One region of the Bradyrhizobium sp. USDA 4501 genome, then DNA from elsewhere that is predicted to be linked to it. Evidence: riboswitches for the same ligand, from Rfam matches in the RefSeq annotation. Region 1 holds a riboswitch; the other holds the start of a gene.
The links. A riboswitch is a leader RNA that binds a small molecule or an ion and turns the genes downstream of it on or off. The one in region 1 is predicted to bind S-adenosylmethionine.
Positions count from the first base shown of each region.

Region 1 (7,375 bases):
AGCGTCGACGGGTTGCTGGCGGATGCCTACGACTTCGATGCGCGCAAGAAGTACATGAAGGAGAAGGGCGGCTGGAGCAAAGCGCTCTGGAGCAAGCTCGCCGAGCAGGGCCTGCTTGGTCTGCCCTTCGCGGAGACCGACGGCGGCTTTGGCGCCGGCGCGGTCGAGACCATGATCGTGATGGAAGCGCTCGGCAAGGCGCTGGTGGTCGAGCCTTATCTCGCCACCGTCGTGGTCGCCGGCAGTTTCCTGCGCCATGGTGGCTCGGCCGAGCAGAAGGCCAAGTACATTCCCGGCATCATCGACGGCAGCAGGACCTTTGGCTTCGCCCAGCTCGAGAAGAACTCGCGCTATGACCTCTTCGACGTCGTCACCAGCGCGAAGAAGAAGGGCGACGGCTGGGTGATCGACGGCGAGAAGTTCGTGGTGCTCAACGGCGAGAACGCCGACACGCTGATCGTGACCGCGCGCACCAAGGGCGGCCAGCGCGACAAGACCGGCATCGGCGTGTTCCTGGTCCCAGCGGATGCCAAGGGCGTCACCAGGAAGGGCTATCCGACCCAAGACGGCCTGCACGCGGCCGACATCACCTTCACCAATGTCGAGGTCGGTGCTGACGCTGCGATCGGCGATCCCGAGAACGGCCTGCCCCTGATCGAGCGCGTCGCCGACGAAGCCCGCATTGCGCTGTGCGCGGAAGCGGTCGGCGCGATGGACGAGTCGCTGAAGGAGACGGTCGAGTACATCAAGACCCGCAAGCAGTTCGGCGTTGCGATCGGCTCGTTCCAGAGCCTGCAGCACCGTGCCGCCGACATGTTCGTGGCGCTGGAGCAGGCCCGCAGCATGTCGATGTTCGCCACCATGGCGTCGGACTTCGACGATGCCAAGGAGCGTGCGTCGGCGGTCGCCGCCGCCAAGGTGCAGGTCGGCAAGTCCCTGAAGTTCGTCGGCCAGCAGTCGATCCAGCTTCATGGCGGCATCGGCATGACCATGGAAGCCAAGATCGGCCACTACTTCAAGCGGCTGACCATGATCGAGAACACCCTCGGCGACACCGACTACCACCTCCGCCGCGTCAGCGAGGGCGGTGGGCTGCTGGCGTAACCACACAGGCGTCATTCCGGGGCTCGCGAAGCGAGAACCCGGAATCTCGCGCCACAACTTCTGGATTCCGGGTTCGCGACTGCGTCGCGCCCCGGAATGACGTGCAACTAACAGGGAAACAACAACAATGAAAAACACCCCGTTCGATCTCACCGGCCAGGTCGCGGTCATCACCGGCTCGAGCCGCGGCATCGGCCGCGCATCGGCGGAGCTTTTGGCAAAACTCGGCGCCAAGGTCGTGATCTCCTCGCGCAAGGCGGATGCTTGCCAGGAAGTCGCCGACGGCATCAAGAACGCGGGCGGCGATGCGCTCGTCATCCCCTGCAACATCGCGCGCCGCAACGAGGTCGAGGCGCTGGTCTCGGGGACGATCAAGCATTACGGCAAGATCGACATCCTGGTCTGCAACGCCGCGGTCAATCCCTATTACGGCCCGCTGCTCGACATCACCGACGAGGCCTTCGACAAGATCATGGGCTCCAACGTCAAGAGCAACATCTGGCTGTCCGCACTGGCGATCCCGCAGATGGCCGAGCGCGGCAAGGGCTCGGTCGTGATCATCTCCTCGATCGGCGGACTTCGGGGTTCTACGGTGATCGGCGCCTACGGCATCTCCAAGGCGGCCGACTTCGCACTGTGCCGCAGCCTCGCCGGCGAGTGGGGCCCGAAGGGCGTGCGCGTCAATTGCGTGGCGCCGGGCCTGGTGAAGACCGATTTCGCCCGCGCGCTGTGGGAGGACCCGGACAATCTGAAGCGCCGCACCGCATCGACGCCGCTCCGCCGCATCGGCGAGCCCGACGAGATCGCAGGCGCTGTGGCCTATCTCGCTTCCGACGCGTCGACCTTCATGACCGGCCAAACCATCGTGGTCGACGGCGGCGTCACGACGGCTGCGACTTAATCTTCAAGAGAAGCCGTCATGGCCGGGCAAGCCCGGCCATGACGCGTTGCTTCAAACCTGCTCCAGCGCGCGCTCAAAATCCTCGATCAGGTCGTCGGGATGCTCGAGCCCGGCCGAGAAGCGAATGAAACCTTCGCTGATACCAAGTTCGGCGCGGGCCTCCGGCGCCAGGCGCTGATGCGTCGTGGTCGCGGGATGCGTGACTAGGCTCTTGGCATCGCCGAGATTGTTGGAGATGCGCGAGATCTTCAGCGCGTTGAGGCAGCGGAAGGCGCCGGCCTTGCCGTCCTTCACCTCGAAGCCGACCAGCGTCGAGCCGGCGCCCATCTGCTTCTTCACCGTCTCGGCCTGCGGATGATCGGGGCGGCCCGGATAAACCAGCCGCGTGATCTTCGGATGCTTGGCCAGCGCCTCGGCGATCTTCGCCGCGTTCTCGGTCTGGGCGCGGACGCGGACGCCGAGCGTCTCCAGCCCCTTCAGCAGCACCCAGGCGTTGAACGGCGACAGCGACGGCCCGGTCTGGCGCATGAAATTGTGGATGTGCTCGGCGATGAAGGCCTCCGACGACAGGATGACGCCGCCGAGGCAGCGGCCCTGGCCGTCGATATGCTTGGTCGCGGAATAGACCACGACGTCGGCGCCGAGCGACAGCGGGCTCTGCCAGATCGGCGTCGCGAACACGTTGTCGACGATCAGCCGGGCGCCGCCGCTATGCGCGATCTCTGCGATCGCGCCGATGTCGAGCACGTCGAGCGTCGGATTGGTCGGGCTCTCCAGGAAGAAGGTCTTGGTGTTCGGCCGCAATGCGCGCTGCCACTGGTCGAGATCGAGGCCGTCGACCAGCGTCGTCTCGATGCCGTAGCGCGGCAACAGGTCCTGCACCACGTAGAGGCAGGAGCCGAACAGGGCCTTCGAGGCCACCACATGATCGCCGGCCTTCAGCGGGGCGAGGATCGCGGTGGTCACCGCGGCCATGCCGGTCGCGGTCGAGCGCGCGGCTTCCGCGCCCTCGAGCTCGATCATGCGGCGCTCGAACATCGCAATGGTCGGGTTGGAATAGCGCGAATAGATGAAGCCGGGGTCCTGGCCCTTGAAGCGCGCCTCGCATTGCTCGGCGGTGTCGTAGACGTAGCCCTGGGTGAGAAACAGCCCTTCCGACGTCTCCCCGAATTGCGAGCGCAGCGTACCGCCATGGACGAGACGGGTTTCGGGACGAAAGCGGGCCGTGGTTTCAGATTCAGACATGTGACCTCCGAGGTGGCCATTTCCCCTGGAAACTGGCCACAAAAAAACCGGCCTGGAGCAACCTCCACAAGCCGGGATCACACTGTCCCCGGCCTGTTTAGCGACTTATTTAACGTGGCTGCAAGCCGGCCGGCTCAAATCACCACGGGATAAGTGCAGCTGATATTCCCTCGCGCCCTTTCCGTCAAGACGGTCATCGGATAACCCGTAAAAGCCCATATTTTGGGGCTTGATGGCCGCCTGGAGTATGATTTTTGAGTCATCTCAAGGGATCGCCGAGGGACCGCATCGTGTCGTTCACGCTGGAAGATGAATCCAACGGAATCCTGCCCGACCGCATGATCGCGGAGATGGCGGAGGCCGGCCTCATTCTGCCCGCCTATGACTTCGTCGAGAGCCAGATCCAGCCGGCCAGCCTCGATCTCCGCCTCGGCGACATTGCCTACCGCGTCCGCGCCAGCTTCCTGCCGGGGCCCGATGCCACCGTCGCCGAGCGGATCGACCAGCTGAAGCTGCACGAGATCGATCTGTCCGACGGCGCGGTGCTGGAGACCAACTGCGTCTACATCGTGCCGCTGCTGGAGAGCCTGGCGCTGCCGCCGGAGATCGTGGCCGCGGCCAACCCGAAGAGCTCGACCGGACGGCTCGACGTCTTCACCCGCGTGATCGCCGACGGCACCCGCCGCTTCGACATGATCGGCGCCGGCTATCACGGCCCGCTCTACGCCGAGATCAGCCCGAAGACGTTTCCCGTGCTGCTGCGCGAGGGTTCGCGGCTCAGCCAGGTCCGCTTCCGGATCGGCGAGGCGACGCTGACCGCCGACGAGCTCGATGCGCTGCATGCCGCCGAGCGGCTGGTCGACGCCGCCAATGCCGATCTCACCCATGGCGTCGCGCTCTCGGTCGATCTCTCCGGCGAGAGCTCGGGCGGCTTCGTCGGCTATCGCGCCAAGCGCCATACCGGCGTGGTCGATGTCGATCGCCGCGGCGGCTATGCTGTCGACGACTTCTGGGAGCCGATCAAGGCCCGGCCCGACGGCAGTCTCATCCTCGATCCCGGCGAGTTCTACATCCTGGCGTCGAAAGAGGCGGTGCAGGTGCCGCCGGACTACGCCGCGGAGATGGTGCCGTTCGATCCGCTGGTCGGCGAATTCCGCGTCCATTATGCCGGCTTCTTCGATCCCGGCTTCGGCTATGCCGGCGCCGGCGGAAAGGGGGCGCGCGCCGTGCTGGAGGTGCGCTCGCGCGAGGTGCCGTTCATCCTCGAGCATGGCCAGATCGTCGGCCGCCTCGTCTATGAGCGGATGCTCGAGCGCCCCGACGCGCTGTACGGCCAGCGCATCGGCTCGAACTATCAGGCGCAGGGCCTGAAGCTCTCCAAGCATTTTCGCGTGTAATTCCGTTTCGCGCGCGTGTAATTCCGTAGCCCGGATGAAGCGCTAGCGAAATCCGGGGCGCTGCATACGCGCATTGAGCCGCCCCGGATTGCGCTTCGCTGCATCCGGGCTACGATTGCGCGCGCGAGGCTTTATCTCGCCAACAAGAACAGCGGGAGCAGACATGACCGGAGAGCAGGACGCGCGCGAAACGCAATGGCGGAAGTGGCGCAGCGTCGCCGATCTCTATCACGCCTTCTTCACCGGGCTGATCCTCACCGTCGTCACGCGGCGCGGCACGGCTGATGCCGCCGAGTTCGTCTTCCGCGTGTTTCGTCGCCAGCAGCAGGAGCGCTTCCTGCCCGGCTTGAAGAAGCTCGGCCTCGACAGCCTGCCGCCGGCGGTCGCGGCCGCGCAGTATCATTATCTTTCCAACTGGATCGGCGGCGTGCATGTCGAATACATGTACGAGACCGACCGCAAGGCCTGGATCCGCTATCCGCCGCCGCGCTGGATCTGGAAGGGCACGGCGATCTGCGGCGTGCCCGGTGAGGTCTCGCGCGCGATGCTGCGCGGCTGGCACGCCAACAACGGTGTCGCGCTCGGGGACTTGCGGCTCGGCTTCGTCTGCACCAAGCAGAGTGTCGACGGCCAGGACGGCCTCGAAGGCTATTACTGCGAGTACGATCATCCGCTCGAGCTCGACCAGCGCCTGGTGTTCGCGCGCCATATCGAGGCGCCGCTGTTCGATCCGAACTCCGCGCCGGCGCTGCCGGTCGACAGCTGGCCGAAGCTGCGGCTGGAAAAGGCCTATCGCAACTACGCGATGGAATATGTGAAGACGGCCGCGCCGGTCATCGTGCAGGTGTTCGGCCCGGAGGATGCGAGCTATCTGCTGCATCTCACCGGCAGACTGATCGGCATGCAGTATTACGACGAGGTCGCGCAGGCGCTCGGCGGCCGCCGTGGCCGTGCAACGGAATTTGCCGCATTCCTGCGCACTCTCTTCGAGTCGCAGGACGATATTGCTGACATCACCGAATCCGAGGGCCAGTTCGAAATCCGCCAGCAGGGCTGGAAGCTGATGGCCGACGTGGCCGACTATCATCCGGCCTGCGCCAGCGTATTGACCGGCCTGTTCGAAGGGCTGGCCGCCGGCTGCGGGCGGCATATTCCGGTGCATCTGAAGCCGAACCGCGCCGCCGGCGCGCCGTTCGTCTGGTCGATCGGCTAGCCCCAAGGTTCATCCGGGTTCACCTGCAATCGCGCAGGCCCCCCTTGCGCCCCGCGCACGTGGATTCCGCCGCCGCCATGGTAGGGAAACACCATGGCGCGGCTCCCCAGATCGCGCGTGGGAGTAGAAATGTCCGATCTCGGCCTCGCCGAAATTCCTGTCGACGAACAAGAGCGGCCGCTGCCGCCGCCGGTGACCAAGCCGGCGCGCAATGCGCTGCTCGACGGGCCGATCCTGCGCACGCTGCTATGGCTGGCGTGGCCGAACGTGATCGCGCTCTCCGCCGGCACCTGCGTCGTGATCGCGGAGACTTCGTATATCGGCCGGCTCGGCGTCGAGTCGCTCGCGGCGATGGCGCTGGTGTTTCCCTGCGTGATCCTGACCATGACGATGTCCGGCGGCGCGATGGGCGGCGGCGTCGCATCCGCGATCGCGCGTGCGCTCGGTGCCGGCGAGATCGAGCGCGCCTCGACGCTCGCGATGCATGCGCTGCTGATCGGCCTGACCTTTGGATTGACGTTCATGCTGGGCATGCTGATCTTCGGCCCGCGCCTGCTCGAATTGCTCGGCGGCCGCGGCAATGTGCTGGCGCAGGCGATTGCCTATTCGCAGGTGTTCTTCGGCGGCGCGATCCTGCCCTGGCTGATGAACACCATGGCCGGCATCCTGCGCGGCACCGGCAACATGAAGCTGCCGTCGACGATGATCCTGTCCTCGGCGGTGTGGCAGATCATTCTCGGCGGCACCCTCGGGCTCGGTCTCGGTCCGGTGCCGCAATTCGGCATGCGCGGCGTCGCCGCGGGGTCGCTGATCGCCTATTCGATCAGCATCAGCGTGATGGGCTGGTATCTGTTCTCGGGCCGTGCCCGCGTGAAGCCGAAACTCAAGGGGCTGCGCGTGCAATGGGCGATGTTCATCGACATCCTCAAGGTCGGCGCGGTGTCCTGCTTCTCGCCGTTGCAGTCGGTTCTGACGATCTCGATCTTCACCCACATGCTGGCGCAGTTCGGCACCGCGGTGCTCGCCGGCTACGGCATCGGCGCGCGGCTCGAATTCATGCTGACCTCGGTCGCCTTCGCGGTCGGCATCGCCTCGGTGCCGATGATCGGCATGGCGGTCGGCGCCGAGCGCGTCGCGCGGGCCCGGCGCATCGCCTGGACCGCGGGCACGGTGTCGTTCCTTGCGGTCGGCGTGGTCGGCAGCTTCATCGCCGTCTTCCCCGACCTCTGGGTCAATCTGTTCACCAATGATCCGCACGTGCGGGCGACCAGCCATCAATATCTCTCGACCGCCGCGCCGATGTACGCGTTCATCGGCCTTGCGATGTCGATGTATTTCTCCTCGCAGGGGGCCGCGAAGGTGCTGGGTCCGGTGCTGGCGCAGACAGCGCGGCTGATCTTCATCGGCACCGGCGGCTGGTGGCTGTCGACGCATGAGGCGAGCGCGCAGAACTTCTTCGCACTCGCCGCCGCCTCGATGGGCGTGCTCGGCGTGCTGTCCTGCCTCAGCGTGATC
Region 1 is NZ_JBSSEX010000001.1:3,227,312-3,234,686, reverse strand. It holds gene pimD (pimeloyl-CoA dehydrogenase small subunit) at 1-1,104, shown strand, start outside; gene ACVWZM_RS14875 (SDR family NAD(P)-dependent oxidoreductase) at 1,232-2,005, shown strand; gene ACVWZM_RS14870 (O-succinylhomoserine sulfhydrylase) at 2,057-3,250, opposite strand; SAM riboswitch at 3,327-3,406, opposite strand; gene ACVWZM_RS14865 (2'-deoxycytidine 5'-triphosphate deaminase) at 3,541-4,647, shown strand; gene ACVWZM_RS14860 (hypothetical protein) at 4,811-5,860, shown strand; gene ACVWZM_RS14855 (MATE family efflux transporter) at 5,990-7,375, shown strand, end outside.

Region 2 (7,375 bases), 2.3 Mb from region 1:
GTGTACTTCTCAATGTTCATTCGTTTTCCCTCGGCCTGCCGTCACCACCATTCAGGCATGGTTCCGGCATCTTCATTGGGTTTCCGCGGGCCGCGTTGACGTTCCTCAACCAGCCTCTGGTCGTCGCCATCATTGTTCAGGCTTGCCGCAGATGTGGGCACTTGGTTCCAAAACGGAAGAGCCACGGTCTGCGATTTCGCCCGATGAAGCTCAGCGCCGCACGATGGCGACAAGGTAGCGGCAAGGCTGAGCGGTTTCGTTACGGAAGACGATGTCCGACGGCGGACCGAGCTCGACGCGGTCGCCCGCAGCGAGCTCGTGGCGCTCCGCCCCTTCCATCAAAGTGAGGCGGCCGCTGATCACCCACACCACCTGGCGGACCAGGTGGTAGGCGCTGGCGGGGAAGCCGGCTTCCTGCCTCGCAGGCAGCTCGATCTCCACCAGCTCCAGCGGATTGGCCGGATGCAGGAACACCTGCCGCCGCAGATAGGCCGCCTTCGGATCTCGCCACACCGGCTGATCCTTGGCCCGCTGCAGGCGGGAATTGCGTGAGGCAACCTCGAACAGCGCGGCCATGGTCAGGCCATAGGCCGTGGCGATCCGCGACAGCGTCGCCGCCGTCGGGCTTGCCTCCGCCCGCTCGATCTTGCTGAGCATGGCCTTGGACACGCCCGCCCGCCCGGCGAGGTCCGCCAGCGACCAGCCGCGGCCCTCCCGTTCGGCGCGAACCCGCCGCCCGAGAGCCTCATCGGCCTTGTCCTCTATAATTGACATATCGTCTTATATAATAGACGATGGGGATCCGTTCAAGAGGCCCGTCAAGGAACCACCGATGATTATCCGCCCCGCCACAGAGCAGGACATCCCTGCGATTACCGCGATCTTCAACGAGGCGGTCGCCAACTCGAACGCGATCTGGACGGAGAAGCAGGATTCCGAGGCCGAGCGGCTGGCCTGGATGACGGCGCGGCAGGCTCTGGGCTATCCCGTGCTAGTAGCCGTCGAGGGAGTGACGGTGCTCGGCTACGGCACATTCGGCGACTTCCGGGCCTTCCCGGGCTACCGCTACAGCGTCGAGCACAGCGTCTATATCCATGCCGATCATCGCGGCCGCGGCCTCGGCCGGATCATCGTCGACGAGCTGATCGCCGCGGCCACCGCGCTCGGCAAGCACGTCATGATCGCCGGCATCGACGGCGGCAATCTCGCCTCGCTGCGGCTGCACGCGCGGGCCGGCTTTGTCGAGGTCGCCCGGATGCCGGAGGTCGGACGCAAATTCGGCCGCTGGCTCGATCTCGTGTTCATGCAACGCCTGCTGGACGCTCCTGGAGCGGCGCGCGCCGACTAGTACCTTCCCGCGGGCGGCAGTTCTCCTCGCACGCCAAACAGGCTAGAGCGGGCGAATGGACAACACGCACGCTTCCTCTGCCCGGATCACCGGCATCTATCGCTATCCCGTCAAGGGTCTCACGCCCGAGCCGCTGCCGCACGCAGAGTTCAAGATCGGTGAGACGCTCCGCTCCGATCGCCGCTATGCGATCGAGAACGGCCCGAGCGGTTTCGATCCCTCGGCGCCGAAATGGCTGCCGAAACCGCATTTCCTGATGCTGCAGCGGGACGAGTGGCTGGCGCCGCTGCGTGCCCATTTCGACGATGACAGCCACGTGCTGACGCTGCGCCGGGATGGCGCGATGGTGGCCCAGGGCGACCTCGAGACCGCGGAAGGCCGCGCCATGATCGAGCGCTATTTCGCCGATCGTCATACCGGCCAGATCAAGGGGCCGCCCAAGGTGCTGGTCAGCCCCGGGCACAGCTTCTCTGACGTGCCGCGCAAGGTGGTCTCGATCATCAATCTGGCGAGCCTGCGGGCGATCGAGGAGATGGTGCAGGCGCCGGTCCATCCGCTGCGCTTCCGCGCCAACCTCTATGTCGAGGGCTGGCCGGCCTGGCATGAAGCCAGCCTGCTCGACCAGACCATTGCGATCGGCAGCGCCCGGGCCAGGGTGGTGAAGCGCATCACCCGCTGCGCCGCGGTCAATGTCGATCCCGATACCGGCGCGCGCGACCTCTCGGTGCCGAACACGCTGATGCAGCGTTTCGGCAACAATGAGTGCGGCATCTATGCCGAGATCATCAGCGATGGCGGCGCCGCCGTCGGCGACACGATTGCCGCTGAGGGACCTGTAGCGTCGTAGGCCGGGCAAGGCGCGTGCGCGCCCCGCCCCGCTTTCGAGCGATCAGTTGGTCGGCATCACATAGGCGTAGATGCGGCCGCGCGAGACCCGCGTCTCGCGGACGCGGTGGCCGCTGTTGCCCGAGATCATGATCGGATTGCCCTTGGCATCGACGCCGGTGATGATGCCGACATGGCCGCCGCCGCGGCGGCTCATCACGGCGATGGCGCCGACCTGCGGTCCCGAAACGCGCGTGCCGTATTTGGCGAACGAGCTCGCCATGTCGGAGCCGGTGCCGCGATGGCCGGTGTGCTGCAGCACCATGTTCATGAAGCGGGCGCACCACAGGCTGGAGCGGCCGGTCGGATTGCCGCCGAGATAGCGGCGCGCCTCGGCGACGATGCCGGACGAGCCGAAGCCGTTTGCCGCAATCACGCCGCCCGTGTTGGGCACGGGGTCAGCGCTGCCGGGCAACGGCGCTGCGTTGGTTTCGATGATCCCGCCTGGCTGCGCGAGTGCGCGGCGCTCGGCGCGCGACAGCCGCGCTGCCTGCCGATAATGACGATGTGCATAGTGACCCGCGTGATGGCCGGCATGGGCCGAATGCGCGTGACGGGAATGATGCGGACGGGCGGATGCCGGAGCGGCGGAGATCACGGCGAGAGTGAGCGAACACAGAGCCAGCGCCAAAACACAAAGCGACCGGCGACACGCAAGCAACTGAACCATACTTCACTAGATCCTCTGTAACACCCCCCAATTCCCCGTCGCGTTCCCAAGGAAACACTCAAGGGAACACGGCGGTTGTTTTGAAAATCGGGATGGCGCGAGGAAGATTTCATGCGGCACTGCGGGACCAATTTCTTGGTCATTTCCGCGATGATTCGATGACGAGAAAGGAACCGGAACTGCCGCATTGCGGCCTTGAAAATTAACTGCAAATCTGGGGGCGGCCAACGAGAGGAGAATTTCAATGCCCTACGCCACGACGAAAGATCATGTCCGCCTCCATTTCGAAGAGGCCGGCAGCGGAACCCCGATCATCTTCCTGCACGAGTTCGCCGCGGATCACACCAATTGGGAGCCGCAGATGCGCTATTTCGCGCGCGGCCACCGCTGCATCGCCTATTCGGCGCGCGGCTACACGCCGTCCGACGTGCCTGCGAGTGCCGACGTCTACACCTACCAGCACTTCTATACCGACGCGCTCGCCGTGCTCGACCATCTCGGCATCGCCAGGGCGCATTTCGTCGGACTCTCGATGGGCTCCTATTCGTCGCTGCAGGTCGCCCTCAACGCGCCGGAGCGCGCGCTGTCGATGACGCTGGCCGCGGTCGGCTCCGGCTCGAGCCTCGAGAATCTCGATGCCTTCCGCGCGCAGTGCCGCGCCAATGCCGAGCAATATGAGAGCATCGGCGCGGTCGAGGTCGCCAAGGTGACGCGCGAAGCGCCGAGCCGGATTCCGTTCCTGGTCAAGGATCCGCGCGGCCACGCCGATTTCTACGCCGCGCTCGCTCGCCACAACGCCAGGGGCTCAGCCAACACGATGCGCAGCTTCCAGGGCGGCAGGCCCTCGATCTACACCATGACCGACGCCATCAAGCGCGCCGCGACGCCGGCGCTGATCCTGTGCGGCGACGAGGACGACAATTGCATCGCGCCCAGCATGTTCCTGAAGCAGCATCTGCCGGCCGCCGGCCTCTCGTTCTTCCCGAAGTCGGGCCACGTGCTCAACCTCGAGGAGCCGGCGCTGTTCAACGAGATGGTCGAGCGCTTCATCGCGCTGGTCGAGGCCGGCCGCTGGCCGGTACGCGATCCGCGGTCGCTGGTGGCGGCGCCGGTGTAGTCCTGTCATTCCGGGGCGATGCGCAGCACCGAACCCGGAATCTCGAGATTCCGGGTTCACGCTTCGCGTGCCCCGGAATGACGCCATGACGTCACTTCCCCTGCCCACCCCTGCTGAGCAGGAACACACCCTGCTCGCCGAACATGTTCCACACCCACCACGGCAGGTTGAGCGGCACCGGACGGCCGTAGAGATCGAGCGCCACCGCGCGCTCCATCTTGACGTTGATCTCCTCGCAGAGCTGCACGAAATCCTTGATGGTGCAGAAATGAATGTTCGAGGTGTCGTACCAGCTCGCCGGCAAATTCTCGGTGCGCGGCATGTGGCCCCCGATCAACAGCTGCAGCCGCATCTTCCAGAACCCGAAATTTGGAAACGAGACGATGGCGCGCTGGCCGATCCGCAGCAGATTTTCCAGCACCACCTTGGGCTGCCGCGTCGCCTGCAAGGTCTGCGATAGGATCACGTAGTCGAACGCATCATCCGGATAATTGACGAGGTCGGTGTCGGCATCGCCCTGCACCACCGCGAGCCCCTTGGCGACGCAGCCATTGACACCCTCGCGCGACAGCTCGATGCCGCGGCCGTCGATGCCGCGGCTTTCCAGCAGTTGCAGCAATTCGCCGTCGCCGCAGCCGACATCGAGCACGCGCGAGCCCGGCCGCACCATGTCGGCGACCAACAGATGATCGGTGCGATAGCCGCCGGTCCGCTCCGGCGCGATACCCGGCAAGGGCAATGTCTGCTGCATGCTCATGACCGGCCGCCGTCCTTCAGTCCGCGCGCCTTGGCTGCGGCCAGCAGGAAGGCACGGGAGATCTCGAGGAATTCGGGCACGTCGAGCAGGAAGGCGTCGTGCCCCTTGTCGGTCTCGATCTCGGCGAACGACACCCGCGCGCTCGACGCGTTCAGCGCATGCACCAGCGCGCGCGATTCCGAGGTCGGAAACAGCCAGTCGCTGGTGAACGACACCACGCAGAACCGGGTCTGGATGCCGGTGAACGCCTTCGCCAGCACGCCGTTGTGGTCGGCGGCGATGTCGAAATAGTCCATCGCGCGGGTCAGATAGAGATAGGAGTTGGCGTCGAAGCGCTCGACAAAGGACGAGCCCTGGTAGCGCAGATAGCTCTCGACCTGAAAATCCGCATCGAACGAGAAGGTCGGCAGCTCGCGGTCCTGCATCCGCCGTCCGAACTTGCGATGCAGCGCGGCGTCCGAGAGATAGGTGATGTGCGCGGCCATCCGCGCCACGGCGAGCCCGCGATGCGGATGGGTGTCCTCGTCGACATAGCGGCCGCCGCGCCAGTCCGGATCGGCCATCACGGCCTGGCGGCCGAGCTCGTGGAACGCGATGTTCTGCGCCGAGTGGCGCGTCGAGCAGGCGATCGCGAGCGTCGAGAACACGCGCTCCGGATAGGCCGTGGTCCATTGCAGGACCTGCATGCCGCCCATCGAGCCGCCGACCACGCAGAACAGCGTCGTGATGCCGAGACGATCGATCAGCATCGCCTGCGCACGCACCATGTCGGGAATGGTGATGATCGGGAAATCGAGTCCCCACACCTTGCCGGTCGCGGGGTTCAACGACGCAGGGCCGGTCGAGCCCATGCAGCCGCCGATCACATTGGAGCAGATGATGAAGTACTTGTCGGGATCGATCGGCCGGCCGATGCCGACCATGGTCTCCCACCAGCCGGGCTTGCCAGTGACGGGATGGATGTTGTTGACATGCTGATCGCCGGTCAGCGCGTGGCAGACCAGGATCGCGTTGGAGCGGTCGGCATTGAGCTCGCCATAGGTCTGGTAGGCGATCTGGAATGGTGCGAGATCGACGCCGCAATCGAGCTTGAGCGGCTGGTCCATCCCGAACTTCGCCACCAATGACGACGGATGGTCGGCCTCATGGGCGCGATCATCGCTCGGGGTTTGTGGGCTCGGTATCGGACGCACGTTGCTCATCTAGGCGACCCTGCCTCCGCGCGGGAGGGCTCGACGGACCTCAGGCCAATAAAAAACCCGGCCTGAACAAAGGTTCGGCCGGGAGCTGATAAGGTCCCCGGCCTGTTTAGCGAGTTGTTTAACGTGGCTGCAAGCCGGCCGGCTCAAATGACCACGGGACGCAGGGAACGTAGTCCCCACGCCCCCCGCCGTCAAGACAGCCCTGCCCACGGCCAATTGGTTAACCGAATGCGCAAGGCACGCCTGCGACGTTTCTCTTTGCTTTCGCTGCCCGTCTTTCCTAATCAGGGACCCTGTCCGACGCGGCACCGGGCCGCCCCGACGACAAGGTTTGAGAGCATGTCCAACCCACCCCCGTCGCCGCCCTCGCTGCAGGATCTGCGCAAGGAGATCGATGCGATCGACGAGCAGGTACACCGCCTGTTGATGGCGCGCGGCGACATCATCGACCGCCTGATCCAGGTCAAGAAGACCCAGGAGGTCGGCTCGGCATTCCGCCCGGCACGCGAGGCCAGCATGATGCGCGAGCTGGTGCGGCGTCATCGCGGCATCCTGCCGCTCGACACCATCGAGAGCATCTGGCGCGTCATCATCTCGACCTTCACCTATGTGCAGGCGCCGTTCGCGGTGCATGCCGACGTTTCGGTCGGCGAGTCGGCCATGCGCGACTCGGCGCGGTTTCACTTCGGCTTCGTGGTGCCTTACGTGTCGCATTTCAGCGCACAGGCCGCGGTCGAGGCGGTGGCGAAGTCGAAGGGCGACCTCGCGCTGGTCTCCGCGATCGCAAGCCGTACGCCGTGGTGGAATGCGCTCGAGGCCAGTGGCGCGCCGAAGATCATCGCGCGGCTGCCGTTCCTCGAACGCGCCGACCATCCCGCCGCGCTGCCGGTGTTCGTGATCTCGCGGGTCGCCGACGACGCCATGGTCACCGAAGTGCAGACCTGGAGCGTGCGCGTCTCCGGCTGGAACGCCGATGTCGCCCGGGCGCTTGCGCCGCTCGCCGAGATCGTCGCGGTCCCCGACACCGCTTTCGACGGCGCGGCGCTCCTGGTCTCGGTCACCGGACAAGGACCTTAAGAACAAGGGTTTCGAGGCCATCAAGCTCGCCCTGATCAAGGCCGGCGCCTCGGTCCGCTCGTCGGCCCTCGTCGGCAGCCACGCAACGCGCTATACGGTGCCCTCTAACGGATCGGCCAGGACCTGAAGTAAGAGCCAGCCGCCCGTCCAGGCTTTTGTTTTGACGCGTTTTCTTCACGCGAACCGGTATCCACTTCGCTCGAAAACGCTCTGTTCGGAGTTGATGATGTCCCGCCCCGTGCCGAACCCCGGCATCCTCGATATTGCGCCCTACACGCCCGGCAAGAGCCCGGTGCCGGAACCGGGCCGCAAAGTGTTC
Region 2 is NZ_JBSSEX010000001.1:5,522,637-5,530,011, reverse strand. It holds gene clpB (ATP-dependent chaperone ClpB) at 1-20, opposite strand, end outside; gene ACVWZM_RS25200 (helix-turn-helix domain-containing protein) at 211-774, opposite strand; gene ACVWZM_RS25195 (N-acetyltransferase family protein) at 833-1,348, shown strand; gene ACVWZM_RS25190 (MOSC domain-containing protein) at 1,404-2,195, shown strand; gene ACVWZM_RS25185 (TIGR02594 family protein) at 2,238-2,903, opposite strand; gene ACVWZM_RS25180 (alpha/beta fold hydrolase) at 3,148-4,020, shown strand; gene metW (methionine biosynthesis protein MetW) at 4,112-4,777, opposite strand; gene metX (homoserine O-acetyltransferase MetX) at 4,774-5,979, opposite strand; SAM riboswitch at 6,065-6,144, opposite strand; partial or broken gene ACVWZM_RS25165 (chorismate mutase) at 6,319-7,183, shown strand; gene hisC (histidinol-phosphate transaminase) at 7,283-7,375, shown strand, end outside.
Region 2: another riboswitch for S-adenosylmethionine. It lies ahead of metX (homoserine O-acetyltransferase MetX); the one in region 1 lies ahead of ACVWZM_RS14870 (O-succinylhomoserine sulfhydrylase).